Regions from separate parts of the Streptomyces sp. NPDC012474 genome, predicted to be linked through region 3. Evidence: riboswitches for the same ligand, from Rfam matches in the RefSeq annotation. Region 3 holds a riboswitch; each other region holds the start of a gene.
The links. Region 3 has a riboswitch for cobalamin ahead of ACFY9S_RS25550 (ABC transporter substrate-binding protein). Riboswitches for the same ligand answer to the same signal wherever they lie in the genome.

Region 1 (9,914 bases), on a different contig from region 3:
CCGCCCGTCCACATCGTCGCGACTTCCAGCGCGTCGATCCAGTCGCGGTACTCGCCGCGCCCCGGCGTGCGGAAAGGATCCGGCTGGCGGTACAGGTCGAGGCTGGGCAGCTCGGTGAGGCTCAGCCCGTCGTGGCCCTCGTCGAGGACGGGGTACGGCTGGGCGCCGATGACCTCGACGCGGTGGCCGAGGCGGGCCAGTTCGCGGGAGAGGTGCCGGACGTAGACGCCCTGTCCGCCGCAGAACGGGTTCCCTTTATAGGTGAGGAGCGCGATGTTGAGCGGTCGCAAGCCGTCGGCAGCGGGGCCCTCCGTGGCCCCGGCCTCCCTGGCCTCAGCGGTCACTCTCGGCCCCCTTCTCCCTGCACTGTCCCGCGAGATTACGCCGGGACGCTAATCTAGAACAAGTTTCAGACTTGATCGTTCGGAGGCTCTGAATCTACCGGCAGGTAGGGGTGCTGTGAGCAGTGGATCAGGTGATTCACGCCACGACGGCACCGTGCCATGCTGTGTGATCACTCGTCCTCACGGACGGTCACGGAACGGGACCGACCCATGCCCGCGGAAGCCAAGGTGAGCGCCAAGGTGAACAAGCCGGCCAAGGTGGAAGCCAGAGCGGCAGCCCCCGTCTCCCCGCCCCTCACGGAGCGGCAGGAGGCCCGCCGCCGCCGCATCCTGCACGCGAGTGCGCAGCTGGCCAGCCGGGGCGGCTTCGACGCGGTGCAGATGCGCGAGGTCGCGGAGTCCTCGCAGGTGGCGCTCGGCACGCTGTACCGCTACTTCCCTTCCAAGATCCATCTGCTGGTCGCCACCATGCAGGACCAGTTGGAGCACATGCACGGCACGCTGCGGAAGAAGCCCCCGCAGGGCGAGACGGCGGCCGAGCGGGTCGCGGAGACACTGATGCGGGCCTTCAGGGCACTGCAGCGCGAGCCGCATCTGGCCGATGCGATGGTCCGCGCGCTGACCTTCGCCGACCGCAGCGTGAGCCCGGAGGTCGACCAGGTCTCCCGCCAGACGACGGCGATCATCCTGGACGCGATGGGCCAGGAGAACCCGACCCCGGAGCAGCTCTCGGCGGTCCGGGTCATCGAGCACACCTGGCACTCGGCGCTGATCACCTGGCTGTCGGGCCGCGCCTCGATCGCCCAGGTGAAGATCGACATCGAGACGGTGTGCCGTCTGATCGACCTGACGGCACCGGCCGCTCCGTAGGCCCCCGGACACGACGAGGACCTACGAGACGGGTTCCCTTCGCCGGCATGGTCCGGATCAGGTACTGGGGGTCGCCTTCCGGGCGCCCGGCCTTACGGCCCTGCGTCCTTCCGGCCTCTCAGCCCTACCGTCGCAGTCGGCACCAGCGGAAGCCGAAACTTCCCGCCGACGTCGGCCGCTCCGGTCGGACTCCCTCACTCGCCTCGTAGGCCGATTTCCAGGATAAAACGCCAGCAAGGGAATGCAACCCCGACTATCCAAGATTTTTCGGGCGCTGCGGGCGCTACCGGCTCTACGGGCACTACGGGCCCTACCGGGCGCCAACGGCCCTACCGGGCGCTACTCCTCCGGCGGGAACACCGCCTCCCCGCTGTCACGCAGCGTGATCGTGATCGCCTCCGCCGGGCAGCATTCGGCCGCCTCCAGCACCCGCTCGTTCGCGTCCATGTCCGGGGCGGCCGGACGGGACTGGCGGGCGGCGTCCAGGCGGAAGCCGTCCGGCGCGTGGTGGAGGCACTGCGCGGAGCCGATGCACAGGGAGCGGTCGACCTCGACGTGCCAGCGGTCGCCCATCGCTACGCCTGCGCCGGGAGGTGGATCATCTTGTGCTCCAGGTACTCGCCGTACCCCTCGGGCCCGAACTCCCGCCCCAGGCCCGAGCTCTTGTAGCCGCCGAACGGGCCGAGCATGTCCAGGCTGAAGGTGTTGACGGAGTACGTGCCCGTGCGGACCTGACGGGCGATGTCGATGCCGTGCTCGACGTCGGCGGTCCACACGCTGCCGCTGAGCCCGTAGTCGGAGTCGTTCGCGATCTTCACGGCGTCGGACTCGTCGTCGTAGGGCAGCAGGCAGATCACCGGGCCGAAGATCTCCTCGCGGGCGATGCGCATGGAGTTGTCGACGTCGCCGAAGAGGGTCGGCTCGACGTACCAGCCGCGGTCCAGGCCGGCCGGGCGTCCGCCGCCGGTGAGGATCTTGGCGCCCTCCTCCTGACCGATGCGGATGTAGTCGAGGTTGCGCTGCTGCTGCCGCCGGGCCACCAGCGGGCCCACCTGGGTCGCCGGGTCCAGCGGGTCGCCGACCTTCAGGGCGCCCGCCGCGGCGGCGAAGGCGTCGGCGAACTCGTCGTAGCGGGAGCGCGGCAGGAGGATGCGGGTCTGGGCGACGCAGGCCTGGCCGTTGTTCATCCAGGCCGCCGGGGCGATGCCCGCGACGGCCGTCCCGACGTCGGCGTCGGGCAGGACGACGGCCGCGGACTTGCCGCCCAGTTCGAGCGTCACGCGCGTGAGGTTGCGGGCGGCCACCTCCATCACGCGCTTGCCGGCCGCGACCGACCCGGTGAAGGACACCTTGTCGATGCCGGGGTGCCCGACCAGGTACTCACTGACGTCCCGGTCGGCGGGCAGGATCGACAGCACGCCCTCCGGCAGCCCGGCCTCGCGGGCGATCTCGCCGAGCAGATAGGCGTCGAGCGGCGACTCGGGCGACGGCTTGAGGACGACCGTGCAGCCGGTGAGCAGGGCCGGGGCGAGCTTGGCGGCGGCGACGAACTGCGGGACGTTCCATGGGGCCACGGCGGCCACGACCCCGACGGGCTCGCGGCGTACGAGGATCCTGCCCAGCACACCGTCGCGCTGCTCCTCGTAGGTGAAGTTCCGGGCGACGGTGATCGCCGAGTCCCAGACCAGCACCGCGCCGAGCGCCTGGGCGAGGACGCTCCAGGAGTACGGCGAGCCGTTCTGGGCGGAGATCACGCGGGCCATCTCGTCGTGCCGGAGGGCGATGGCGTCCTTGATCCGGCCCACGACCTCGATCCGCTCGTCGAGGCTCATGCGCGGCCAGGGCCCCTCGTCGAACGCCCGCCGGGCCGCCGCCACGGCCCGGTCCACATCCGCCGTCGAGGCGTGCGGGACGCGCCCGATGACCTCCTCGGTGTGCGGTGAGACCACCTCGATGACGTCCTGGCCCAGGGGGTCGGTCAACTCCCCGCCGATGAACAGCTGTCCGTGTTCCACGAGCTCGGTCATGGCCGACTGCCTCCCCGGGGACGCTCTCTGACGATGCATCAGGTAAGCCCACTGATACCAGCCCCGCCCCGAGGAGTCCACGGACCGCGCACCACGAGGAGACTCCTCGCTGTAACCCGTTCTAGTTATAGTGACGGGGAGCCGGCGACAGGGGAGCCCATGACACAGGTGACCGACCACGGCGGAGGCGTCCGGTCCCTCCGGGTCCCGATCCCGGACAACCCGCTCGGCCACACGCTGGTGTACGTCGTCGACACCGACCGCGGCCCGGTGCTGATCGACACCGGCTGGGACGACCCGGAGTCCTGGGACACCCTCGCCCAGGGCCTCATGGCCTGCGGCACCTCGGCGGCCGAGATCCACGGTGTGGTCATCACCCACCACCACCCGGACCACCACGGCCTGTCCGGCCGGGTCCGTGAGGCGTCGGGCGCGTGGATCGCGATGCACGCGGCGGACACCGCGGTCGTACGGCGGACCCGGGAGGCCCGTCCCGAGCGCTGGTTCTCCTACATGGTGGCCAAGCTCGCCGCGGCCGGCGCTCCCGAGGAGCACATCGCCCCGCTGCGGGCGCCCCGGTCCCGCGCCCTGCCCGGCCTCTCCCCCGCCCTGCCCGACCGCGACATCGTCCCCGGCGAACTCCTGGAGCTGCCCGGCCGCCGCCTGCGCGCGATCTGGACCCCGGGGCACACACCGGGCCACGTCTGCCTCCACCTGGAGGAGACCCACCCGGCCCAGCTCCCTGGCCGTGGCCGCCTGTTCTCCGGCGACCACCTGCTGCCCGGCATCACCCCGCACATCGGCCTGTACGAGGACCCCGAAGAGACCACTGTCACCGACCCCCTGGGCGACTACCTCGACTCCCTGGAGCGCGTCGGCCGGCTGGCCCCCGCCGAGGTCCTCCCGGCCCACCAGCACCCGTTCCCGGACGCCGCCGCCCGCATACGCGAGTTGCTCACCCACCACGAGTCCCGCCTGACCGCCCTGCTCGCGCTGCTCGCCGAGCCCCTCACTCCCTGGCAGCTCGCCGAGCGCATGGAGTGGAACCGCCCCTGGGACCAGATCCCGTACGGTTCCCGCACCATCGCCGTCTCGGAGGCCGAGGCGCATCTGCGGCGGCTGGTGAAGCTGGGCCGGGCGGAAGCGGTGCCGGGGAGCGACCCGGTGACGTACGCGGCGGCGTGAAGACGGCGCAAGCGCAGGGCAACGCGAGGAGCGGGGGCATCGGCCGGGCCGACAGCGGGGCACGTCGGCACCCCGGCGGCAGCCCGGCCGCCCCCTCGGCCGAATTTCACGTGCAGGTACAGTAAGCGGGTCGTCATCACACCGTACGGGGGGAAGCCGGTGCAATTCCGGCGCTGACCCGCAACCGTGAAACCGTCCACCGCGGCGGTGAGCCGGATCGCCTCGTACGGTTTCGTGACCGGCTCACGTGCCCGGCAGACCGCCGGTGCGCGGCACCGTCGAGGTTTACGGAGCCGAGCCGCCGGGATGTCCCGTGCTGCCCGGCTCCCCCACAGGGAGAGGCACCCGCCGATCATGAACGTCCGCCGCAGCGCCGCGGTCCTGGCCGCCGTCGCCGTGATCGGCGCCGCCACCCCGGCCGCCGCCGACCCGTCCCCGTCGCCGTCCCAGGCGTTCCCCTCCGCCCTGTACGGCGACAAGGACCCGAAGTTCGACGGCGTCTGGCGTCAGTCGCTCGCGCTGCTCGCGCAGGACACCGTGGGTGTGAAGCCGGCGGCGAAGTCCGTTGAGTGGCTGACACGGCAGCAGTGCGAGGACGGCGGCTTCGCCTCCTACCGCTCCGATCCCACCACCGCGTGCGACGCCAAGACCATGCTCGACACCAACGCCACGTCGGCGGCCGTGCAGGCCCTGGCCGCGCTCGGCGGGCACGACGACACCACGCGCAAGGCCGTCGGCTGGCTGAAGTCCGTCCAGAACGAGGACGGCGGCTGGGGCTACTCGCCCGGCGGGGCCAGCGACACCAACTCGACGTCGGTCGTCATAGGCGCGCTCGCCGCCGCGGGCGAGAAGCCGGAGCAGGTCGAGAAGGACGGCAGGTCGCCCCACGACGCGCTGCTGAAGCTCGCCCTGCCGTGTGGCGGGGACGGCGACGGCGCCTTCGCGTTCCAGCCGGACAAGAAGGGCAAGCTCGCCGCCAACGCGGACGCCACGGCGGCCGGTGTGCTCGGCACGCTGGGCAAGGGCATGGTCGTCGAACCCGGCGAGAAGTCCGACGCGACCTGCGAGAAGGCCGCGACGCCACAGCAGGCGGCGGCGAACGGCGCGGGCTACCTCACCGCCGCCCTCGCCAAGGACGGCAACCACCTCATGTCCGCCCTGGCCGGTGCCGAGCCGCAGCCCGACTTCGGCAACACCGCCGACGCGGTCGTCGCGCTCGCCGCGCGGGGGGACACCGAGCAGGCGGAGAAGGCCGTGCGGTGGCTGGAGAAGAACTCCGCGTCCTGGGCCGCGCAGAGCGGCCCGGCCGCCTACGCCCAGCTGATCTTCGCCGCCCACGCGACGGGCACGAACCCGCGTGACTTCGGCGGCGCGGACCTCGTCAAGCAGCTGGGCGCGACGGGCCCGGCCCCTCAGACCGCCGAGAAGACCAAGACAAACGCCTCGGACGAGAAGGAGGACTCCGGCTCGGACTTCTTCGGGGTCTGGTGGTACGTCGGCGTCTGCCTGGTCGCCGGCATCGGCATCGGGTTCCTGTTCACCGGCCGCAAGAAGCAGCGGCAGCTGTGATCCGCAGGGCCCTTCTCCTCCTCCTGGCCGCGCTCCTGCTGTGCACGGGGGCGGGCCAGGCCCAGGCCGCCGGTTACCGGTACTGGTCGTTCTGGGAGCGCGACGCCGGCCGCTGGGTCTACGCCACCCAGGGCCCGTCCCTGGCCCGCCCCTCCGATGGCGACGTCCAGGGCTTCCGCTTCGCGGTGAGCGAGGACTCCGCGAGCGCGGTCCGGCCGCGCGGCACGGCCGACTTCGCGTCGATCTGCGCGAAGACGCCCGCGCTGGAGGGCAGGAAGCGGGTGGCCCTGGTCATCGACTTCGGCACCCCCTCGGACGCCCCGGGGGGTGAATCCCCGCCCGCCGCCCGCACGGCCTGCGCCCGGGTCTCCCCCGACGCGACGACGGCCGAGGCCCTGGCGGCGGTGGCCAAGCCACTGCGTTACGACACCAACGCCCTCCTGTGTGCGATATCGGGCTATCCGGAGAAGGGCTGCGGCGAACAGGTCTCCCAGAAGCAGCAGCCTGCGGCGGAGAAGAGCTCCCCGTCGGACGGCGGGCCGTCCCTGGGCCTGGTCGCGGGTATCGCCGTGGTGGTGCTCCTGGGAGGGGCGGCGATCTGGCAGGTACGACGGCGTGGCTAGCGGTATCCGGCGCCGGAACCGTGCCCAACTGCACCCCGGCGCCTGGTGGCTCTGGGCGCTGGCCCTCGGCACCGCCGCCACCCGCACCACCAACCCCCTGCTCCTCGCCCTCCTCATCACGGTCTCCGCCTACGTCGTGGCCACCCGCCGCCCCGACACCCCGTGGTCCCGCTCCTACGGCGCCTTCGTCAAACTCGCCCTCGCCGTGATCCTCATCCGCCTCGTCTTCGCGATCGTGCTCGGCTCCCCCATCCCGGGCACGCACACCCTCCTCACCCTCCCCGAAGTGCCCCTCCCCGCCTGGGCCCAGGGCATCCGGCTCGGCGGCGAGGTGACCGCGGAGGCCCTCACCTTCGCCCTGTACGACGGTCTGCGGCTGGCCACCCTCCTCATCTGCGTGGGCGCCGCGAACGCCCTCGCCAACCCCTCCCGTCTCCTCAAGTCCCTCCCGGGCGCCCTGTACGAGATGGGCGTCGCGGTCGTCGTCGCCCTCACCTTCGCCCCGAGCCTGATCGCCGACGTCCAGCGGCTGCGCGCCGCACGCCGTCTGCGCGGGCGCCCGGACCGGGGCATCCGGGGCCTGCTGCACGTGGGACTCCCGGTCCTGGAGGGTGCTCTCGAGCGTTCCGTCGCCCTGGCCGCCGCGATGGACGCCCGCGGCTACGGCCGTACCGCACAGGTCCCGCCCGGCGTACGCCGCACCACAGCCGCCCTCACCCTCGGCGGCCTGCTCGGCGTCTGCGCGGGAACGTACGGTCTCCTCACGGCCGAGGGCGCCGCCTACGGTCTCCCCGTGCTCCTCGCGGGTCTCGCCGCCGCCCTCGCCGGCCTCAAGCTCGGCGGCCGCCGGTCACTGCGCACCCGCTACCGCCCGGACCGCTGGGACGTGCGCGCCTGGCTGGTCGTCGCCTCCGGCGTCGCGGTGGCGGCCCTGCTCGCCCTCGCCGCGGTCCGCGACCCCGCCGCCCTGCACCCGGGCGTGGTCCCCCTGGTCGCTCCCGCCCTCCCCCTCTGGCCGGCCGCGGCCGTACTGCTCGGCCTGCTGCCCGCGTTCGTCGCCCCTGATCCCAAGGAGCTGTCGTGATCCGCTTCGAGGACGTCTCCGTGACCTACGACGGGGCCGCCGAGCCCACCGTCCGGGGCATCGACTTCGAGGTCCCGGAAGGTGAACTCGTCCTGCTGGCGGGCCCGTCCGGCGTCGGCAAGTCCACCGTCCTGGGCGCGGTCAGCGGACTCGTCCCGCACTTCACCGGCGGCACCCTGCGCGGCCGGGTCACGGTCGCCGGGCGCGACACCCGCACCCACAAGCCGCGCGAACTGGCCGATGTCGTGGGGACGGTCGGCCAGGATCCGCTCTCCCACTTCGTCACGGACACCGTCGAGGACGAACTCGCCTACGGCATGGAGTCGCTGGGCCTTGCCCCGGACGTGATGCGCCGCCGCGTCGAGGAGACGCTCGACCTGCTGGGTCTGGCCGGTCTGCGCGACCGGCCGATCGCCACGCTCTCCGGCGGCCAGCAGCAGCGCGTGGCGATCGGCTCGGTCCTCACCCCGCACCCGGGCGTCCTCGTCCTGGACGAGCCGACCTCCGCGCTGGACCCGGCGGCCGCCGAGGAGGTGCTGGCCGTCCTCCAGCGGCTGGTCCACGACCTCGGCACGACGGTCCTCATGGCCGAACACCGCCTGGAGCGCGTCATCCAGTACGCCGACCAGGTCGTCCTGCTTCCGGCCCCGGGCGCACCCCCCGTCCTGGGCGACCCGGCCGAGGTGATGGCCGTTTCCCCGGTGTACCCGCCGGTGGTGGCCCTGGGCCGCCTCGCTGGCTGGGCCCCTCTGCCCCTGACGGTCCGCGACGCCCGGCGCAGGGCGGCGGATCTACGCGCACGACTCGGGGTACGCGAGGGCATCGAACCTCAGGGGCGCGGGGCTGTGATCGATATGCGGCTGCCGCCGCGCGGGCGCGACAAGCCACGGACAACCCGCACCCGCGAGCGGCCGGCACGGACCGGCCCCATAGGCGAAGTACGAGCCCTCTCCGTACTCCGCGGCCGCGTCCAGGCCCTGAGCGACATCGACCTGACCATCACCCCCGGTGAGACCATCGCCCTCATGGGCCGCAACGGCGCCGGAAAGTCCACCCTGCTCAACGCCCTGGTCGGCCTCGTCAAGCCCAGCTCCGGAACCGTCCGCCTCGGTGAGGCCACCCCTCACCGCACCGCACCGAGGGACCTCGTCCGCAAGGTCGGCCTGGTCCCCCAGGAGCCGCGCGACCTGCTCTACGCCGACACCGTCGCCGCCGAGTGCGCGGCGGCGGACCAGGACGCGGGCGCGGACCCCGGCACCTGCCGCGCCCTGGTCACCGAGCTGCTGCCCGGCGTCTTGGACGACACCCACCCCAGGGACCTCTCCGAGGGGCAGCGGCTCGCCCTCGCGCTGGCCGTCGTGCTGACCGCCCGGCCCCCGCTGCTCCTGCTGGACGAGCCGACCCGGGGCCTGGACTACGCGGCGAAGGCGCGGCTGGTCACGGTGCTGCGCGCGCTGGCCGCCGAGGGGCACGCCATCGTCCTGGCCACGCACGACGTGGAGCTCGCGGCCGAGATCGCTCACCGGGTGGTGCTGCTGGCCGAGGGCGAGGTGATCGCGGACGGCCCGACGGCCGATGTCGTGGTCTCCTCGCCGTCCTTCGCCCCGCAGGTCACCAAGATCCTCGCGCCCCAGCACTGGCTCACGGTCTCGCAGGTCCGCGAGGCCCTGCGCCCCGAGGCCGGCTGATGGGCACCTCGGCCACGATCCAGCGACAGGCCCGGGCCGTCCGTCTCGGCCCCCGCTCCCTCGCCGCCCTGGCGCTGGTCAGCGCGGTGGGCGTCGCCGGCTTCGGCTGGCCCTTCCTCGCCCCGCCCGGCTCGCGGATCGGCGCGCACGCGCAGGACGCGCCCTGGCTCTTCGCGGGCCTGCTGGTGCTGCTGGTGGCGGTCGTGGCGGCCGCGATCTCGGAGTCGGGTCTGGGCCCGAAGGCGGTCGCGATGCTCGGCGTGCTGGCCGCCACGGGAGCGGCCCTGCGGCCGATCGGCGCCGGTACCGCCGGGATCGAGCCGATGTTCTTCCTGATGGTGCTGAGCGGCCGGGTGCTCGGCCCGGGCTTCGGGTTCGTCCTCGGCTCGGTGACGATGTTCGCGTCCGCGCTGCTCACGGGCGGGGTCGGGCCGTGGCTGCCGTTCCAGATGCTGGCGATGGGCTGGTTCGCGATGGGCGCGGGCCTGCTGCCGGGCCCGGACCGGCTGCGCGGCCGGGCCGAA
Region 2 (9,914 bases), on a different contig from region 3:
CACGCGCGGCCGCATGGCGACCGCGCCCGCGATGGCGGTGCGCTTGCGCTGGCCGTAGGAGAGCAGATGGGTGGGCCGGTCGGCCAGCGCGGTGATGTCCAGCGCGGCGAGCGCCTCCGTCACCCGCGCCCGCACCTGAGTGCCGTCCAGGCCGAGGTTCAGCGGCCCGAACGACACGTCCTGCTCGACGGACGCCGCGAACAGCTGGTCGTCCGGGTCCTGCACCACCAGCTGCACGGTGGTCCGCAGCCGGGTCAGACCCCGGCGGTCGTACGCCACCGGCCGCCCCTCGACCGTCAGCCGGCCCTCGTGCGGCCGCAGTCCGCCGGAGAGCAGCCGCATCAGCGTGGTCTTGCCACTGCCGTTGCGGCCGAGCAGCGCGAGCGCGCGGCCCTCGTGTATCTCGAAGTCGAGCCCGCTGAGCACGGTGGGGCCGTCCTCGTAGGCGTAGGAGGCGCCCCGCAGGGCGACGAGGGCCGGCTCGCTCATGTCAGCGGCCTTTCCAGTACGAAGGTGAGGGCGGCCAGCGTCGCTAGGAGCGCGCAACTGGCGGCCGTGAAGCGGACGGAGACCCGCGCCTCCGGCACCAGGACGCGCAGGGTGCCGTCATAGCCGCGCCCGGCGAGTCCGGCCTGGAGACGGGCGGCACGGTCGAAGGCCCGGACGAACGCGGTGGCGCCGAGCCCGGCCAGGGAACGCCACTCAGCGGCCCGGCTGGTGTGACCGAGCCGGGCCGCCTGGGCCTCCCGGATGCGGCGCACGGAGTCCAGCAGCAGGAAGCTCATCCGGTACGTCACCAGCGCCACGTCGACGACCGGCGCGGGGATCCCCGCCCGGACCAGGCGGGGCAGCAGGTCGGACATGGGTGTGGTGAAGGCGAACAGCAGCACGCCCAGCGAGGCCGCCGAGGTCCGCAGCAGCAACTCCCCGGCCCGCACCGGCCCGTCCCCGGCGAGGGAGACGAACCCCCCGGGCCCGCCCACCCGGACGAGCAGCGTGAGCGCGCCGGTCGCGCAGAAGCCCAGCGGCACCCGGTAGGCCCGCCACAGCCGCCGCCCGGGCACACCGGCCGGCCCCAGCAGCACCGCCAGGGCGGTCAGGAGTACCAGGGCCGCACCCGGCCAGGGCGGCAGGGAGATCGCGAGCACGGTGAGGCCGAGCCCGAGCACGGCCTTGTCCACGGGATGACGGCGGCGCCAGCGGCTGCTGTGCGCCGCCGCGTCGATCGGCAGCACCGGGCTCAGTCCCGTTCCGCCGCGGACTTCCCTGCGGCGCCGGCGGGTGCGCTGCCGGCCTGCCGTTCCGGCGCCCGCCGTTCGCCTTCCCGGTCCAGCGCCCGCTGCTCGCCCTGCCGGCGGCACCGGCGCAGGCCGAAGTAGTAGGCGAGGACTCCGGCGCCGAGGGCCGCCTGGAGGGAGAACAGCGCCGACTCGATCTCGCCGGACGGTGGCTCGTACAGCGGCGAGAACCACGGCTCGTAGTCCGGCTTCAGCTCGGTGATCGCCGTCTCGGCCTCGGCGTCGGCGCCCGTGAACGGCTCCTTCTTGTGGTCACCGAGGCCCAGCGCCAGGGGCAGCACGGCCAGCGCGGCCACCGCGAACAGCAGCACCAGGTTGATCTTCGTGTTCCTGCTCATCGGGACACCGCCTCGCTCTCGGTCCGGGACTGCTTCCTGGAGAGGAGCACGCCCAGCCGGGTCAGTTCGCCCTTGCTGGACTGCACCAGCAGCCGCATCACGAGCACGGTCAGCAGACCCTCACTCACCGCGAGCGGGATCTGGGTGACGGCGAAGATGGAACCGAACTTGGCGAGCGCGCCCAGGAATCCGCTGCCCGGGTCGGGGAAGGCGAGCGCCAGCTGCACGCTGGTGACGCAGTAGGTGGAGAGGTCGGCGACGAAAGCGCCGGAGAACACCGCGACCATCAGCGGCGCGTTGGAGCGCCGCAGCAGCGCGTAGACGGCGTATCCGGCCCAGGGCCCGACGATCGCCATGGAGAAGACGTTGGCGCCGAGCGTGGTCAGGCCGCCGTGCGCGAGCAGCAGCGCCTGGAAGAGCAGGGTGATGGTGCCCAGTACCGCCATGATGGGCGGCCGGAACAGGATGGCTCCGAGGCCCGTGCCGGTGGGGTGCGAGCAACTGCCGGTGACGGACGGCAGCTTCAGGGCGGACAGGACGAACGTGAAGGCGCCGGACGCCCCGAGGAGCAGGGTGCTCTCGGGGTGCTCGCGCACTTCACGGGTGAGCGACCGGACTCCGTGGACGACGAACGGCGCCGACGCGGCGCCCCAGGCGACCGCGTGCGCCGGAGGAAGGAAACCCTCGGCTATGTGCATGGCTCAGCAGACCCTCTCCAGCACCTCGTGGATGGTTGACGCGCCTTGGCCGGTCTCCTGGCTGACGGGTACCACCGCCCGTACTCCGCCTTCCCGGGCCGCAAGGACCCAGTGGCTGCCCGTTCAGGGGCTGGAGCCGGACTTCCCGATTCACAGTGGCGAGGGCCGCACCGGCATCACACCGGATTTCCCGTTCACCAAGGCCTGGTGACAATAAGGCCGGGGTAAGGGCGATGACAAGCCGCCCAAGGGGCGCGCGAGGGGGCGCCCGCTCGCACACCGGCGCATCCCCCGGCTGATCCACGTGCTCCGGGCCTCAGGTGCAAGGACCTTCGGGGCCCGCGGTCAGTCGTCACCCCCGTCGTCGCCCCCGTCGCCGCCGTCGTCGCCCTGACCGTCCTCCCCGGCCTGGACCGGCTTCTCCGGCTGCGGCTGCTCCGGTCCGGGGTCGCCCGTCCCCTGCTCCGGAGTCGCGGCGCCGGTCGCCGGTGGGGGAGGGGTGGGGGAGGCGGGCGGCGTGGACGGGGTGACCTCGGCCACGGTGCCGCTGGTCGGTGTGGTGGCGATCTGCCGGCCGGCCTCCGGGTCGGAGGTGACGGGCGGGGCGGAGTCGCCGGACGGGGTGGCCGCAGGGTTGCTCGTGGTCGGGGACGCGTCGGGTTCCGTGCCCTCGGCGGTCGTGTCGGGCGAGAACCAGCGCATGCCGAGGAGCATCGCGGCGAGGAACAGCGCCGCTGCGGCGGCCGTCGCGGCCACTCTCGACCTGCTGCCGAGCCCGCCGCGCCCGCGGGAGCGGCCCGAACGCCCCGCCTGGGCCGCCCGGGCCGCGGTGCGGTGCCCCGTGGTCGCCGGCAGCGCGTACGTGGTCGGGTGGCTGGTCTCGGCGGCAGCGTACGGGGCGGGCCCGGCGTGCGCCGGCGCGGACGAGGGGTTCGGCCGCAGCGGCGGTGAGACCTCCGGCAGCGGCTCGGGCAGACCCCGCCAGGCGCCCCCGGCGAACCACTCGGCGGCCTGCTCCGCGGTGGGCCGGTCCTCGGGCTGCTTGGCGAGCAGTCCGAGGAGGTAGTTCTCGAACGCCGGGGGAAGGCCGGCGACGCCGAGCTCGCGGGGCGGCACGGGTGCCGAGTCGAGATGCTGGTGCAGCAGGGCGACGGCGGTGTCGGCCTGGAACGGCGGGCGGCCGCTGAGGAGCTGGTAGAGCACGCAGCCCAGGGAGTACATGTCGGAGGCGGGCCCCGCGGGCTTTCCCAGGGCCCGTTCGGGCGCGAGGTAGAGGCCGGTGCCGATGATCTGGCCGGTGGCGGTGAGCGCGGCGCCGGGATCGTCGAGGAAGCGCGCGATGCCGAAGTCGCCGATCTTCAGCGTGCCGTGGGCGTCCAGCAGCAGGTTGGCGGGTTTGACGTCCCGGTGCACGATGCCCTGCCCGTGCGCGGCGGCGAGCCCCGCGGACGCCTGCGCGGCGAGACGGGCCACCTGCTCGGCGGGCAGCCTGCCGGAGTTGGACAGCACCCCGGCGAGGCTGTCGCCCTCGACCAGCTCCATCACCAGGTACAGCCGGTTGTCGTACTCGCCGAAGTCCAGGACGCCGACCACGTTGGGGTGGTTGAGACGCCCGGCGGTCTGCGCCTCCAGACGGAACCGGGAGGTCGCCGTGGCGTCGGTGTCCTGGGGCAGCAGCAGCTTGAGGGCCACCGCTCTGGCGAGCGTCTCGTCGTACGCACGCCAGACCTCTCCCATTCCACCGCGCCCGATCTCAACATCCAGCCGGTAGCGGCCAGCTAGCAGCACTCGTCCTCGTCTCATGCGTGTGGGAAGGTCGTTGCCGCAGGCCGAACTCCCCGCTTTCGAACGGGGGTTGGTGGGGGGTTCCGCAGCCGACTAAGGATACTGGCGTGGCGTGGCCGCCGATCGCCGCAACGGTGTCCTCGAAGGGTGCGGTCTCGGAAATCCCGGAGCGAGGAGGTCGCCCGCCGGAGTGAAGGTCCCGCGCGCCCCGTTGCCGTGGGCGCCGGCGCCGCCTCAAGCCGCCGCGCCCGCTCCCTTCTCCCGGCGCGGCAGCACCACCACCGCCAGGGCCGGTACGGCCGCGAGGACCAGCCACGGCACGGCGGCCGGCAGTCCCAGGTCGAGCAGGAAGCCGGTGGCGGCGCTGCCGGCCAGGACGATCAGCCCGGAGACGGACGACAGCGCACCCATGTAGAGCCCGAGCCGGCCCTCCTCGGCGAGGTCGGGCACCCAGGCGCGGGCGGCGGGCACGACCAGCATCTGCCCCACGGTGAGCAAGATCACGAAACCGGCGGCCGGCAGCAGCCCGGAGGTGCCCGTCCAGCCGGCCGGGCGGGCCGCGGCCACCACCACGAATCCGGACGCGATCAGCAGCAGCCCCGCGCTCATGGAGCGGCGCAGGTCGAGCCGGTCGCCCGCCCAGCGGGTCACCGGCAGCTGGGTGAACACCACCAGCACCGAGGACAGCGCGAAGAGCCAGGACAACGGCGCCTGGGAGCCCGCCGCGCGCTGCACCTCGTCCGGCAGGGCGAGGTACAGCTGGTTGTAGGCGAGCAGATAGGTGCCGTAGGCGCAGCACAGGGCGAGGAAGCGGCGGTTGCGCAGCAGGACGCGGGCCCCGCCCCGCTCCCGGACGCGGACCCGGCCGGGGATGTGCTGCGGCATCAGCCACAGGTGCCCGGCGAGGACGAGCACGAAGACCGCGGCACCGGCGAGGCACGCGGTGCGGAAGCCGACGGCGAGCAGCAGCGCGCCGAGCAGCGGCCCGACGAACGCCCCGGCCTGGCCCGCCACGCTGAACAGGGCGAGGACACGGGTGCGCGGGCCGCGCCCGTCCTCCTCCCAGGTCACCGCCTGGCGGGCCACCTCGGACTCCACGGCCGGGGAGAACAGCGCGGCCGCGAAACCGATCACCAGCACCGCCCCGATCACCGTCCAACTCGCCTCCGCGTAGCCGAGCCACGCGAACCCGGCGATCCGCAGCACGCAGCCCGCCAGTACGACGGGCCGCACCCCGAACCGGTCGACGAGCCAGCCGCCGACCACGAACAGCCCCTGCTGGCTGAAGGTGCGCAGCCCGAGCACGAAGCCGACCAGCCACCCCGCCATGCCGATCGCGGTGCCGAGGTGCTCGGCGAGGAACGGCAGGACGGCGTAGAAGCCGATGTTGAAGGCGAGTTGGGTGAGGATCAGCAGCCGCAGCAGCGGCGACAGTTCCTTGCAGAGCCGCCAGGTGCTCTCACGCGGGCCCTTGGGCGGGGCGGCGTCGGACGTTCGGGCGGTCCGGCGGGACAGCACACGGGAGAGGAGGTCGGTCATCGTTCTTCCGTCGGTGGGGCGGACACGGAGGTCAGGCGGGCAACGGTGCGTTCCGGCCGCCGCGGCGGGGCCGGCACGGGCGTTCCGGCAGGCGTTCCGGCCGGGCCGGCGGGCCGCGTGCGCCGTCGGGGCAGCCGTACGCCGCCGGCGGCCGTCACCGCGAGCGCCCCGAGCAGGGCGAGTACGGCGGCGGGGAAGAGGACGGCCCACGGGGCACGCTCGGCGTACGGCTGGTTCTCGGAGAGCAGCAGGCCCCAGTCGGGGGACGGCGGCTGGGCGCCCAGGCCGAGGAAGCCGAGCGCGGCCAGGCTCAGCGCGATGCCCGGGAGCCGGAGCAGGGCGTGCCGGGCGACCGGGGGCGCGACGGCGGGCAGCAGTTCGTGCACGAGCAGGTGCAGGCGGCCGGCCCCCAGCGCCCTGGTGGCCGCCAGGTGGGCGGTGGCGCGTTCCTGGCGCAGCAGGGAGGAGGTGTGCGCGGCCAGCGGGGACCAGGCCACGACGGCCACGGCGAACGCGGGTGTCCAGGGGCCGCTGCCCATGACGCCGGTGACGAGGAGTCCGGCCAGTACGGGCGGTACGGCGCTGAGCGTGTCGACCAGCGGCCCGGACAACCTCGGGAGCAGCCCCAGCAGCAGCCCGGTGACGAGGGCGGCGGCGCTGACCGCGAGGGCGGTGCCGAGGGTGGTCAGCGCGCCGTGGGAGATCCGGGCGAGGACGTCGCGGCCGAGCGCGTCGGTGCCGAAGGGGTGCTGCGGCGAAGGGGCTTGCAGCCGGGCGAGGGTGTCCAGGGCGATCGGGTCGCGGGGCAGCCCGGCCCCGACGACGGCGGCCAGCAGCCCCGCGTAGAGCAGGGGGAGCGTGCGGGGCGCGGGCGGCCGGGGCCGGTGCAGGGACTGCAGGGCGCCGTCGCGCAGCGCCGGGCCGACCAGCAGCCGGGCGGCGAGCCGGGCGAGGACGCCCGCGGAGGCCGCGAGCAGGACGAGGGCGAGGGTGCCGGTCTGCAGGACGGGCAGGTCCTGGGAGAGTGCGGCGTGCAGGGTGAGCCGGCCGATGCCCGGGATGTCGAAGACCTGCTCGACGGCGACCGAGCCGCCGGTCAGTCCGACCACGAACAGCGCCACATTGGGCAGCAGTCCGGGCACGCAGCGGCGCACCGCCTGCCGCGCCACCGACGTCGGCGGGACACCGCGTGCCGCGGCCGCCATGGCCCAGGGCTCCCCGAACGCCCCGGGCAGCAGGTCGTCGAGCAGCCGCCCCAGGACCGCTCCGGCGGGCAGGCCGATGGCGAGCGAGGGCAGCACCATCCACTGCGGCCCGTACCAGCCCAGGGCCGGCAGCCATCCCAGCTGCACACCGATCACCGACACCAGCACCGAGGCGACGAGGAACTCGGGCAGCGCGGCCAGCACGGCCGTCGCCGTCCCGCCGGGACGACGGTCGGCGAGCCGGCCCCGCGCGCCCAGCCGGAGCGTAGGGGCGCAGACGGCGGCCGCCGTCGCCGCGGCGACCGCCAGGGCCCCGGCCATCAGCAGCAGCGACACGCCGAGGGCCAGTCCGAAGCCCGGCAGCACCTGGCTGCCGGACACCCAGGACGTGCCGGCGCTCCCGTGCAGCAGCCCGCCCAGCCAGCGGCCGAGCAGTGTCAGCGGGCCGTCGTCGAGGCCCAGTTGGTCCCGGACGGCACGCAGGGTCTCGGGATCGGGGTCGCGGTCCGCCGACCGCGCGCGGAGCACGGTCAGCGCGGGGTCGGTGCGCGACAGCCACGGCAGCAGGCCGATCCCGCACACCAGGCAGGCCACGAGCAGGGTCCGCCACATCAGTGCCGGGGCGCCGCTGCGCGCGAGCGCGCGCACGGCGGCGGCCGCACCGTTCGTCGAGGGTGTCTTCGAGCTGTTCAGGGCCGGGGCCCCGTACGGGTGAGGGTGCGTGCCGTGCCGACGGCGGCCGGACTGCTCATCACGTATATGAAAACCATTGTCATCAGGTGAACGGTATCTCGAAGTGCACTACACCGTTGCCCCCGCCGGGCACTTCCTCCCGTTCGTCGCACAGCACCTTGCCCAGCGCCTTCCACAGGCCCAGCGCGCCGGGGGAGTGGGGGTAGGTGTGCAGGTATGCGGACCGGTATCCGCCGTCGGCCCGGGCGAACTCCAGCAGGCCGTCGACCAGTTGCCGGGCCAGTCCGCGCCGCCGGTGCTCGGGGCGTACGTACACCCGCCGCAGCTGCGCCGTCTCGCCCGAGGGGAACCGCTCGGCCAGCCAGCGGGGGTTCGGCGGGTGCGCCGGACCGCGCGCGTCCAGGGCCGCGGTGGCCGCCACCGTCCCGTCCCGCTCGTCCATGGCGACCAGGAGGGTGTGCCGGGGCGGCGTGACGTAGAACGGCACCGGATCGATGATGTCGGCGTGCCAGCGCGGCACGTAACCCGTGCCGAAGTCGCGGTACACGGCGTCGAGCATCACCGCCCGGGCCCCGTCGATGTCGCCCGCTCCGGCTTCCCTGATGCTGTACTCACGCATTTGCGCATCATATGCAAGAGGAATTCCGGAGTCAGTCGGGGGCCGCCGGTGTGATGTGGCTCAGTACGCACAGCCAGCGGCCCTGCCGCCGCACGAAAACGTCCGTCGTCCACTCGTCGGCGTCGTGGCGCTGGCCCTGGTGGTGGGCCGTGTTCGTCACCCTCCCGGTCACCACGGCGGTGTCACCGTAGACGCGGACCCTCGGGTCGGTGATGAGGTCCATCGCCGAGTGGGTGAGCGCACCGGACTCCACGAGGGAGAGGAACCTCTCCTTCGGGTCGATCCCCGAATCGGAGACGATGACCCACTCGTCCGCCATGAAGCCCGCGATCCGCGCGGGGTCGTTGGAGACGATCGCCTCGGCCCAGCCCTTCGCCAGACGGGCGACCTGAAGGGCGTCTGCGGATGCGGACTCTTCGCTCATGGCACGACCGTAGGGGTCGAAACGGTGCTGCGGGGTGTCCGGTTCAGCTGACGGACGGGGTGAGCACCACGAAGTCCGCGCCGGCCGGGTCGAGACAGACGGCGAGGCGGCCGACGCCCTCCGCGTCCTCCGGGCCCATCTGCACGCTGCCGCCGTTCCCGGTGACCTCGGCCACCGCGGCGTCGCAGTCGTCGACGGCGAAGACCGGGTGCCAGTACGGCCGCCCACCCGTGAGGTTCAGATCCTCCCTGCGGAGGTGCATGAGCCCGCCGTGCATCCGGTCCTCGGAGAGTCCGGACGGGGTGATCAGGGTGTACGTGCCGGCGCCGCCCGGCAGTGGCATGTCGCTGAACTGCCAGCCGAAGAGGGTGCCGTAGAACTCCCGCGCACCCGCGGCGTCGCTGGTGTACAGCTCGGTCCACGCCAGGGAGCCCGGCTGGTCGACCAGCTCCAGGCCCTTGTTCGTGCCGGGCTGCCAGACGGCGAACTGGCCGCCCAGCGGGTCGCTGTACTGCGCCATCCGGCCCCAGTCGTCGAGGTCCATCGGTGCGACCCGCACGGTGCCGCCCGCCTGCTGCACGGCCCGCGTCGTGGCGTCCGCGTCGGTGACGCTGTAGTAGAGCATCCAGGCCGGACGCGCGCCTTCCTCGGTGAGCTTGCCGAGCCCGGCGACGACCTTGCCGTCCTTCCTGAACATTCCGCCCTCGAAATCGTCGCTCTCGCCCATGGGCTCGTAGTCCCACCCGAGGACGGCGCCGTAGAAGGCGGCGGCGGCCCGGACGTCCAGAGCGCCCAGGTCGAGCCAGCAGGGGGAACCGGGGACGTACTCGGTCGTGATCATGGCGCTGCTTCCCTTCGGCGGGTCCTGTGTGCTCAGCGTGACACCGAGCACCGGTCATCGCCCGTCGGCCGCTGTCCGTTCGGGGGACCCCCGCGCGGATGCCGGGGGCCTCAGTGGACGGACAGTCCGCCGTCGACGAAGAGGGACTGTCCGGTGACGTAGGCGGACGCCGCGCTCGCCAGGAAGACCGCCGCGCCCGCGAAGTCCCCGGCGAGACCGTTGCGCCCGACCATCGTGCGGGCGGCGAGGGCGGCCACCTTCTCCGGGTCCGACGACAGCCGCGCGTTGAGCGGTGTCATGACGAAGCCCGGCACGAGGACGTTGCAGGTGACGCCGCGCGGCGACCACGCCTCGGCCTGAGAGCGCGCCAGGGCCTCCAGGGCGCCCTTGGAGGCGCCGTAGGCCCCGCTCTGGACGAACGCGCGATGCGCCTGCTGCGAGCTGATGTGGATGATCCGCCCGTACCCGCGCTCC
Region 3 (9,914 bases):
CAGTGGCCGCGGATGGAGCCGGTGGAGATCGGGCCCGGCTGCTGGATCGGCACCGGAGCGGTGATTCTGCCGGGCGCCCGGATCGGGCGGAACGTGGTGGTGGCCGCGGGCGCGGTCGTGCGGGGCGCGGTGCCCGACCACTCCGTGGTGGCGGGCGCACCGGCCCGCGTCGTACGGCGCTGGACCCCCTCCGACGGCTGGCAGCCACCGCTGCGCACCCCGGCGCCGGTGCCGATACCGGACGGCGTCACCCCCGAGCAGCTCCGCGCGCTGTCGGACCTGGACGAGGAGGCGGCGGCCGGACTCGCGGAGCTGGAGCCCGGTTCCTGAACGGTCCGTTCAGCCCGACGCCAGCAGCACCGTCCCCACCAGGGCCAGCCCCGCCCCGGCGGCCTGCACCGCCCGCAGCCGTTCGCGCAGGACCCCCCGCGCGGCCACGGCCGTCACCACCGGGTACAGGGAGGCCAGCACGGCGGCGACCGTCACCGGGCCGTGCTGCGCGGCGATCGAGTACGTGCCGTTCGCGGCGACGTCCGCGAGGCCGACGAAGGCGAGGGCGGGCAGCGTGCGCCACGGGAAGCCGTCCGCCGGGAGGGCGGGCCCACCGCGTCGCACCGACACGAACAGCGCGAGCCCGCCCGCGGCGACGTTCGTCACCCGCTGGACGAACAGGGCGAGGAACAGGCCGGTCAGCGTCGTCGACGCCTCGGCGATCAGCGCCATCACAGCGCCGAAGCCGAACGCCGCGAGCAGGGTCAGGGCGATGGCCTGGCGCTGGACGGGGGCGCCGCGGAACTGGGGGCCGCCGGCGAGGCAGACACCTGCGACGGCGACCAGGATGCCGACGAACTGCAGTAGGCCCGGACGCTCGCCCAGCATGAGACCCACCCCGACCGGCACGGCCACACCGATCGACCCCAGCGGCGAGACCACGCCCATCGGGCCCAGCGCGAGCGCCTTGTAGAAGGCGAGCATCGCCACCGGTCCGACCAGCCCGGCCGCGACGGCGAACCACAGCTGCGGCCCCGTCTCGCTCCAGCCGCCGGTCGCCACCACGAGGGCGCCGAGCACCACCACGGCGATCGACTGCGAGACCACGACCACCGTGAGCGCCGGTGTGCGCCGGGTCAGCAGACCGCCGCCGAAATCGGCCAGTCCCCACAACAGGCTGGTGGCCAGGGCGAAGAGCGCTGTCATGGGACGGATACCTCGCAGTACAGTTCAGTGCACGATCAGGTCAACCACACCATAGTGCAGTCGGCTGTACTGTGTCATACAAAATATTGGACGGAACGTGTCGGACCTCGACCTGCTGACCCAGTCCCTGGCGCGGAGCGTCAAGCACTGGCGCGCGGTGCGCGGCTTCACCCTGGACGTGCTCGCCGCCCGGGCGGGCGTCAGCCGCGGCATGCTCATCCAGATCGAGCAGGCCCGCACCAACCCCAGCCTCGGAACCGTCGTCAAGATCGGCGACGCACTCGGCGTCAGCATCACGACCCTGCTCGACTACGAGCAGGGCCCGAACGTGCGGATCATCCCGGCCGACCAGGCCGTGCGGCTCTGGCACACCGAGGCCGGCAGCTACAACCGGCTCCTCGCGGGCACCGAGGCGCCCGGCCCGCTGGAGATGTGGGACTGGCGGCTCGTGCCCGGCGAGAGCAGCCCGTCGGACCCCCACCCCGCCGGCACGACCGAACTGCTGCACGTCACGGCGGGCGAACTGACCCTCACCGTGGACGGCGTCGAGCACCGGGTGCCCGCGGGCTCCAGTGTCCACTTCGAGGCCAACGTCCCGCACACGTACGGCAACACCGGCGACGAGCCCATGGAGATGGTCATGGCCGTCTCGGTGCCGCCCGTGACCTGACACTCCCGGACCACCGCCGGTGCGCTGTTGTTAGCGTGCGGCCATGCGCGCACCCATCGGACACTTCGACAACGCCCGGCCGGCCCCCGCCTGCCTCGCCGAGCTCACCGCCCCGGTCGCCGACGCCGTACGCCACTGGCGGGGCAGCGTCCCGGCCGAGCAGATCGTCTACGTCGACACCGACCCGGAGTGGGCCGACACCGCCACCTTCGTGGAGCACTACGGGCGGGACCTGCTGGAGCGGTCGGCGAACTGCGTGGTCGTCGCGGGCAAGCGGGGCGGCGAGTCCACGCTCGCCGCGTGCGTCGTGCTGTCCACCACCCGGGTCGACGTCAACGGCGTGGTGCGTCGGCAACTCGGTGCCCGCAAGGCCTCCTTCGCCCCGATGGACACGGCCACCGGTGAGACCGGCATGGAGTACGGCGGCATCACCCCGCTCGGGCTGCCGGACGGCTGGCCCGTCCTGGTGGACGCGGCCGTCGTCGACCTGCCGTACGTGCTCGTCGGCAGTGGCCGGCGGCGCGGCAAGCTGCTGGTGCCGGGCAAGGCGTTCGCGGAACTGCCGCATGCCGCGGTGCTGGAGGGGCTGGGGATCTCCTGAGCTACGCCGCGATGTGGTGGGCCAGGGGGAGATGGGGGTCGCTCTCGCCCGGCGCCGGTTCCGGATCCGCGTGCACCAGGGCCGCGGTCAGGCGCGGTACCGCGTGCAGCAGCGCGTGCTCGGCGTCCACGGCGATGCGGTGGGCTTCGCGCACCGTCGCGTCACCGTCCACCACGACCGCCACCTCGGCGCGCAGCCGGTGACCGATCCAGCGCAGCCGCAGCTCACCCACCCCGCGCACCCCGGGCACCTCGGTCAGGGCCCGCTCGGCCCGGTCGACCAGCACCGGGTCGACGGCGTCGAGTACCCGGCGGAACACCTCCCGGGCCGCGTCCCGCAGTACCAGGACGATCGCCGCGGTGATCAGGAGCCCGACGACCGGGTCCGCCAGTTGCCATCCGAGGGCGGAGCCTCCGGCGCCCAGCAGTACGGCCAGCGAGGTGAAGCCGTCGGTACGGGCGTGCAGCCCGTCGGCGACCAGCGCGGCCGAGCCGATGGAGCGGCCGACGCGGATGCGGTAGCGGGCCACCCACTCGTTGCCCGCGAAGCCGACGAGGGCGGCCACGGCGACCACCGGCACGTGCGCGACCGGGCGTGGATCCAGCAGCCGGTCCACAGCCGTCCAGCCGGCGAAGGCCGCGGACGCCGCGATCGTCAGCACGATCACCAGACCGGCCAGGTCCTCGGCCCGGCCGTAGCCATAGGTGAAACGGCGCGTGGCCGCGCGCCGGCCCAGCACGAAGGCGATCCCGAGCGGGACGGCGGTCAGCGCGTCCGCGGTGTTGTGCACCGTGTCCCCGAGCAGCGCCACCGACCCGGAGACGGCCACCACGGCCGCCTGGGCCAGCGCCGTCACACCGAGGACGGCGAGCGAGACCCAGAGTGCCCGCATCCCGCGGGCCGACGACTCCAGGGCGGAGTCGACCTTGTCGGCCGTCTCGTGGGAGTGCGGGGCGAGGAGGTGGGTCATCCGGTGGCGCAGGCCGCGCGGGCGCCCGTGGCCGTGCCCGTCGTCGTGCCCATGGGTGTGGCCATGAGAGTGGGAGTGCTCGTGCCGGTCGCTCACGTGGATCCCCTTCCGGTGCGCGCGAGAGTGGACGTACCCGTCCCGGGGCGCCATTATGTGCGTATGAGCGCACGCATGCACCTCTCATCTGCGCATGATGCGCATCCGCGCAGCCCCGGCGAGGAGCAGTTCGCCCTCGCGGCGGAGCTCCTCGGCCTGCTGGGCGACCGCACCCGGCTCGCCCTGCTGCACGCGCTGACCGGGGGAGAGGCCGACGTCACGACCCTCACCGAGGCGTGCGGGGCTGCCCGGCCGGCCGTCAGCCAGCACCTGGCGCGACTGCGTCTCGCGGGCCTGGTGAGCACCCGCAAGGAGGGCCGCCGGGTGATCTACGCCCTGCGCGACGGTCATCTGCGCCGGCTCGTCGACGAGGCGCTGAACGTGGCCGACCACCGCCTCCGCGACCGTCCCCCGCACGACTGAGTCAGTACCGCGCGGCCGTCCCCAGATACTGCTCGGCGAAGGCGGCCGCCGCCGCGGGCGAGGTGAACAGGCGGCGCAGCCGGGCGACGGTGGTTCCCGCGCGGAACGGGTCGCCCGCCGCCGTGCCGTGGTACACCTCGGACAGCCACTGCGAGAACTCCTGGTAGTCCCACACCCGCCGCAGGCACGCCTCCGCATAGCCGTCGAGGCCGCTGCCGTCCCCGGTGGTCAGCCGCGCGACCAGGGCGTCACCGAGCAGGAAGGCGTCGTGCAGGGCGAGGTTCATGCCCTTGGCGGCGATGGGGGCGACCAGATGGGCCGCGTCGCCGGCGAGCAGGAGCCGGCCGTGCACCATCGGCTCGACCACGTAGTCGTGCATCTCCAGGACGCGCTTCTCGATCAGCCGCCCCTCGGTCAGCGGCGGCGCACCGGCCGCCCCGAGCCGCTGCCGGAGCTCCGACCAGACACGCTCGTGCGGCCAGTTCTCCGGAGCGTCACCCGGCGGGCACTGCAGGTAGTAGCGGGTCACCTCCGGGCTGCGGGGCATCTGGCCGGCGAAGCCGCGCGCGTGGCAGCCGAACAGCACGCAGTCGGCGGACGGCGGCGCCTCGGCGAGCAGGGCCAGCCAGCCGATGCCGTAGTCGTGGCGCGCGATCCGGACCCGCTCGGGCGGGAGCGACGCCCGGCTCACCCCGCGCGCCCCGTCGCAGCCGGCGACGAAGTCGCAGTGCACTTCCTGGCGTTCACCCGTCTCGGGGCAGGTGTACGACACCCGTGGCCGGTCGGTGTCGAGGTCGTGGATCCGCACGTCACGGACCCCGAAGCGGATGTGCCCGCCCCGGACGTCGGCGTACTCGCGCACCAGGTCCGTCACCAGCAACGGCTGCGGGTAGACGAAGTGGTGACTGCCCGTCAGCCGGCCGTAGGGGAACCGGAAGCGCTCCCCGTCGAAGCGGAACTCGCACGCGGTGTGCAGCTCCGCGCGGTCCAGCAGGTGCGGGCGAGGCCCCGCTTCTCCAGGCCGCGTACGGCCCATTCCTCGATGACCCCGGCCCGCGGCCGCTGTTCGACGACATCGCGGGTCTCCGTCTCCAGCACCAGGCAGTGCACGGACGCGGCCCGCAGGATGTTGCCGACGGTCAGGCCCGCGGGACCGGCACCCACGACGACGACCGGAAAGCGTTGTGGCGCGCCGGAGTTGGCCGGCGGAACGGGGCGGGTCATGCGCACATTATGGAGGCCGGCCTCAGTGGACGGGCACCTCCTCGACGGGCACCTCCTCGATGCTCCGCTCGATCTCCCCGGCCGGCGAGGCCGAGGCCCGCGCCCAGTAGTAGACCGCCAGCGAGAACACCGTGACGACCAGCATGTCCCACCACAGTCCGAGGTGCCCCTGGCCGCCGAAGCCGCCCTGCCAGGCCCGAGCCGATGATGGAACCGACCGACGCCCACATGAGCCCGATCAGCCCGACATCCCGGCGCAGGCCGTCTCTTTCCATGGATACGGGGCCTCTCGAAGACGAACTCGGGGAGTCCGGGGAGCAAGAGGCCTCAGGTTAGGAATCGGCCGGCCGGTCGCAGGAGACGAGTTGTGCACCCTTGACCCGGTGCGGGTGTTTCCTGGGGAACGCTTCAGGATTCCTGTACGCGGTGATGAGACAGCCGTGGGATCTCGATCGCCGGGCAGCGGTCCATCACCATCTCCAGGCCCGCCGCGCGGGTCCGGTCGTACGCCGCCTCGTCGATGACACCCAGCTGGAACCAGACGCCCTTCGCGCCCTTGGTGACCGCCTCGTCCGCGACGGCCCCGGCGAGGTCGCTGTTCACGAACACGTCGACGACGTCCACGTCGAAGGGGATGTCCGCCAGGCTCGCGTACCCCTTCTCCCCGTGCACCGTCTCCGCCTTCGGATGCACCGGCACGACGCGCTTGCCGAAGCGCTGGAGCACGGCGGCCACACCGTACGCCGCCCGCTGCCGGTTCGACGACAGGCCCACCACGGCCCAGGTGTCGCCCAGCTCGGTGAGGATCCTGCGGACCGTTGCCTCGTCGCCGTACACCGGCGGCCTCCTCGAGAGTCGTGGACGAGCTGCTCTCCGGGCAACAACGCGGGACGCGCGGTGATTCCCCGGGACCTCCGTGATAACTTGCCGAGGCCAGTCGAACCCATGTACGTGGGTCAGGGAATCCGGTGTGAATCCGGAACTGACGCGCAGCGGTGAGGGGGACGGGCGGGGCCTCGGCCACTGGACTCCCTCGCGGACGTCCGGGAAGGCGCCCCGATCCGGATGAACCCGAGTCCGAAGACCTGCTGGCGGCCCCCGCGGCCGCGTGCGGCGGGGGAGCACCGTACGACCGGGCTCCGCGAATGGGCCCTCGACGCCTGAGGACTGGTTTTCCGTGCCCCTCGCCCGACCCGCCCGTGCCGCCGTCCTGCTCGCGGCCGGCTCCCTGCTCCTGACCGGCTGCGGCGGCACCGCGTCCACCGACGCCAAGCCTGCCGTCACCCTCACCAACTGCGGGCACGAGGTCCGTGTCGCGGCCCCGCCGCAGCACGCCGTGTCCCTCAACCAGGGCACCACCGAGATCCTGCTCTCCCTCGGCCTGGCCGACCGCCTCGTGGGCACGGCCACCTGGACCGACCCCGTGATGAAGGGGTTGGGGAAGGCCGAAGCCGAGGTGCCGCGCATCGCCGACAACACCCCGTCCTTCGAGCGCGTCCTGGACACCGAACCCGACTTCGTCGCCGCGTCCTTCGTCTCCACCCTCGGCAAGGGCGGCGTCGCCACCCGCGAGCAGTTCGAGAAGCTCGGCGTGCCCACCTACGTCTCCCCGTCCGACTGTGCCGGCAAGGACAACTCGGGCGGCGGCGACGGCGCACGCGACAAGGCCCTGGGCATCGACACCGTCTACGGCGAGGTACGGGACCTCGCGACCGTGTTCGGGGTGCAGGAACGCGGCGACACGCTCGTGGCCTCCCTCCGTCAGCGCATGCAAAAGGCCACGGCGGGCGCCGACGCCTCCGACGTCACCCTCCTCTACTGGTTCGCGAACTCCGAGTCGCCCTACATGGCGGGCTGTTGCGGAGCGCCCGGCATCATCACCCGCGCCCTCGGTGCGAAGAACGTCTTCGACGACACGCACGAGGAGTGGCCGCAGATCAACTGGGAGACGGTCGCCGACCGCGACCCCGACGTCCTCGTCATCGGCGATCTGACCCGCAGGTCCCAGACCGCCGAGTCCGCCGCGCGGAAGATCGCCTTCCTGGAGTCCAATCCGGTCACCAGGAACATGGACGCCGTCCGGCACAAGCGGTACGTGCTGCTCAGCGGACAGGCCATGAACCCGACCATCCGCACGGTCGAGGGCGTGGAGCGGGTGGCCGCCGGGCTGCGCCGGTTCGGGCTGGTGAAGTGACCGCCGGGAGTGTGCCGGGTGCCGGGGCCCGGCCCCGGCGGGGGAACGGGCTCGCTCTGGGCGCGGCCGGGGCGATCGCGCTCGTCGCCTCCCTCGCCGTGGCCATCACCATCGGTCCCGCCGACATCAGGGTCGCCGACGTGTGGTCCGTCGTGGCGGCCCGCCTCGGCCTCGGCGACCCGGAGCTGACGCCGATCCGGGACGGGATCGTCTGGCAGCTGCGGCTGCCCCGCACCCTGCTCGCGGCCGTGTGCGGAGCCGGTCTCGCCGTCTGCGGGGCGGTGATGCAGTCGCTGCTGCGCAACCCGCTCGCCGACCCCTTCGTGCTCGGGGTGTCCTCGGGCGCCTCCACCGGAGCGGTCCTGGTGGTCGTGCTCGGCGCGGGCGGCGGTGCCCTCTCGGTGTCCGCGGGCGCGTTCCTCGGCGCCCTGCTGTCGTTCGCGCTGGTGCTGCTGCTCAGCCACACCCTCGGCGGTACCACCGACCGGGTCGTCCTCGCGGGTGTCGCCGCCATGCAGCTCTTCTCGGCCCTCACCTCGTTCGTCGTGATGACCTCCGCCGATGCCGAGACGACCCGCGGCGTGCTGTTCTGGCTCCTCGGATCACTCGGCGGCGTCGGCTGGACCGACGTGTGGCTGTGCCTGGCCGTGCTGGCCGTGGCGCTGGTGGTGTGCCTGTCCCACGCCCGCACCCTCGACGCCTTCGCCTTCGGGCAGGACGCGGCGGCCGCGCTCGGGGTGTCCGTCGCCCGCACCCGCCTGGTGCTGCTGTGTGTCACGGCCCTGCTCACGGCCGCGCTGGTCAGCTCGGCCGGCGCGATCGGCTTCGTGGGACTGGTCCTGCCGCACGCCGCCCGGGCACTGACCGGCCCGGGGCACGCGCGGCTGCTGCCGGTCACCGCCCTCGCGGGAGCGGTGTTCCTGGTGTGGGTGGACACCCTCGCCCGGACGGTCCTCGAACCACAGGAGGTTCCGGTGGGGGTCGTGACGTCGCTGATCGGGGTGCCGGCGTTCGTGGCGGTGCTGTACCGGACGAGGAGGGCACGGTGAGCTGCGCGGACGCCCCGGCGGGAACCGGGCTGCGGGCCGACCGGGTCAGCCGCCGTGCCGACGGGCATCTCATCCTGGACGGCGTCGCCCTCGCGCCGGAGACCGGCTCCACGGTCGGCGTCCTCGGCCCCAACGGCTCCGGCAAATCCACCCTGCTGCGGCTGCTGGCCGGGCTGCTCACACCGACCTGCGGAGTCGTCACCCTCGACGGCACACCGCTGGGCGATCTGCCCCGCCGTACGGTCGCGCGCCGCCTCGCCGTCGTCGAGCAGCAGTCGGACACCCAGGTCGAGCTGACGGTCGAGGACGTGGTGCGGCTCGGCCGCGTCCCGCACCGCCGCGCCTGGACGCCCGCCGCCGCCGACGACGAGCGGGCGGTGCGTGCCGCCCTGGAACGCACGGGTCTCGACGAACGTTCCGGCCGGCTCTGGCACACCCTCTCGGGCGGTGAACGCCAGCGGGTGCAGATCGCCCGCGCGCTCGCCCAGGAACCCCGCGAGCTCCTCCTCGACGAGCCCACCAACCACCTCGACATCCACCACCAGCTCGACCTGCTCACCCTGGTCACGGGCCTGCCGGTCACCACCGTCGTCGCCCTGCACGACCTCAACCTCGCGGCGACGTACTGTGATCGGATCGTCGTGCTGTGCGCGGGGCGGGTCGTGGCGGAAGGCGCCCCGGAGGACGTCCTCACGGCGGAGCTCATCGCCGAGGTGTACCGGGTGCGGGCCGCCGTCAGCCGCGGAGGGCCCGGGGGCCGGCCCCATGTGCGGTTCCTGGGCACGCTGGGCTGAGAGGAGAGGCCGGGCACGACAGGGGGGCGATTACGCCACGGTGGCCGGAAAACACCGAACCTGCCTGCGTGTGGCCGCCCACCCGCCTACGCTCGCCTCGTGCTGCGCATCATCGACGCCCGGACCGGCGAGCCGGTCGACGCCGCCCCGGCCCGCCGGGGCCTGACCCGTGTCGCGGTGCACGCGTCCGGCTCCGACACGACGAACCTGCGGGTGCTGCTCGTCGGAGACCTGCTCGTCAGGACCCTGGAGCTCGGCGGGACACCGGTGTGGGCGCTGCTGACCGGCGGCCGCCGGCAGGCGGAGCTGCGCGCGGGCGCCGCGGCGCTCGGCATCCGCCCCTTCGAGGACAGCCCCGACGTCGGCGCCGGTCTGGGCGAGGCCCAGGTCGTCCATGTCACCGCCAGGGGCGGACAGACGCCCGACGGGGTGCGGATCGCCGTCGCGCCCGTGGAGCCGGATCCGCCCGGCCACTGCGACCCGGCCGCCCTGCGCCTCGCCCTGATCACCCGTCACCACAGCGCCCCGGTCCGGCTGGACGCGGCCGGGCTCGACGATGCCGGCGCCACCCTCGCCCGCTGGCGCGGTGCGGTCGCCCGCTGGGCACGGCAGCCCTCACGGCCGGTCCCCGACGCCGTGCGGGGGCGGCTGCGCGCCGCCTGGGAGGACGACCTGGACGTTCCCGGCGTGCTGGAC

Region 1: another riboswitch for cobalamin. It lies ahead of ACFY9S_RS03770 (prenyltransferase/squalene oxidase repeat-containing protein); the one in region 3 lies ahead of ACFY9S_RS25550 (ABC transporter substrate-binding protein).
Region 2: another riboswitch for cobalamin. It lies ahead of ACFY9S_RS28440 (energy-coupling factor ABC transporter permease); the one in region 3 lies ahead of ACFY9S_RS25550 (ABC transporter substrate-binding protein).

What each region holds. Positions count from the first base shown of each region.
Region 1 covers NZ_JBIBEP010000001.1:838,371-848,284, reverse strand. The annotation lists gene ACFY9S_RS03795 (glycosyltransferase) at 1-344, opposite strand, end outside; gene ACFY9S_RS03790 (TetR family transcriptional regulator) at 555-1,214, shown strand; gene ACFY9S_RS03785 (ferredoxin) at 1,554-1,787, opposite strand; gene ACFY9S_RS03780 (aldehyde dehydrogenase family protein) at 1,790-3,241, opposite strand; gene ACFY9S_RS03775 (MBL fold metallo-hydrolase) at 3,401-4,426, shown strand; cobalamin riboswitch at 4,532-4,670, shown strand; gene ACFY9S_RS03770 (prenyltransferase/squalene oxidase repeat-containing protein) at 4,781-5,995, shown strand; gene ACFY9S_RS03765 (SCO2322 family protein) at 5,992-6,618, shown strand; gene ACFY9S_RS03760 (CbiQ family ECF transporter T component) at 6,611-7,702, shown strand; gene ACFY9S_RS03755 (ATP-binding cassette domain-containing protein) at 7,699-9,390, shown strand; gene ACFY9S_RS03750 (ECF transporter S component) at 9,390-9,914, shown strand, end outside.
Region 2 covers NZ_JBIBEP010000015.1:50,014-59,927, forward strand. The annotation lists gene ACFY9S_RS28425 (ATP-binding cassette domain-containing protein) at 1-489, opposite strand, end outside; gene cbiQ (cobalt ECF transporter T component CbiQ) at 486-1,235, opposite strand; gene ACFY9S_RS28435 (energy-coupling factor ABC transporter substrate-binding protein) at 1,241-1,636, opposite strand; gene ACFY9S_RS28440 (energy-coupling factor ABC transporter permease) at 1,633-2,334, opposite strand; cobalamin riboswitch at 2,364-2,551, opposite strand; gene ACFY9S_RS28445 (protein kinase) at 2,680-4,071, opposite strand; gene ACFY9S_RS28450 (MFS transporter) at 4,354-5,658, opposite strand; gene ACFY9S_RS28455 (ABC transporter permease subunit) at 5,655-7,475, opposite strand; gene ACFY9S_RS28460 (GNAT family N-acetyltransferase) at 7,639-8,175, opposite strand; gene ACFY9S_RS28465 (DUF4440 domain-containing protein) at 8,207-8,599, opposite strand; gene ACFY9S_RS28470 (VOC family protein) at 8,643-9,440, opposite strand; gene ACFY9S_RS28475 (SDR family oxidoreductase) at 9,551-9,914, opposite strand, start outside.
Region 3 covers NZ_JBIBEP010000012.1:197,446-207,359, reverse strand. The annotation lists gene ACFY9S_RS25595 (DapH/DapD/GlmU-related protein) at 1-330, shown strand, start outside; gene ACFY9S_RS25590 (EamA family transporter) at 340-1,197, opposite strand; gene ACFY9S_RS25585 (cupin domain-containing protein) at 1,295-1,867, shown strand; gene ACFY9S_RS25580 (YbaK/EbsC family protein) at 1,911-2,468, shown strand; gene ACFY9S_RS25575 (cation diffusion facilitator family transporter) at 2,470-3,534, opposite strand; gene ACFY9S_RS25570 (metalloregulator ArsR/SmtB family transcription factor) at 3,598-3,957, shown strand; partial or broken gene ACFY9S_RS25565 (4-hydroxybenzoate 3-monooxygenase) at 3,959-5,181, opposite strand; gene ACFY9S_RS25560 (hypothetical protein) at 5,204-5,326, opposite strand; gene ACFY9S_RS25555 (CoA-binding protein) at 5,590-6,018, opposite strand; cobalamin riboswitch at 6,099-6,289, shown strand; gene ACFY9S_RS25550 (ABC transporter substrate-binding protein) at 6,359-7,375, shown strand; gene ACFY9S_RS25545 (iron chelate uptake ABC transporter family permease subunit) at 7,372-8,424, shown strand; gene ACFY9S_RS25540 (ATP-binding cassette domain-containing protein) at 8,421-9,218, shown strand; gene ACFY9S_RS25535 (hypothetical protein) at 9,279-9,914, shown strand, end outside.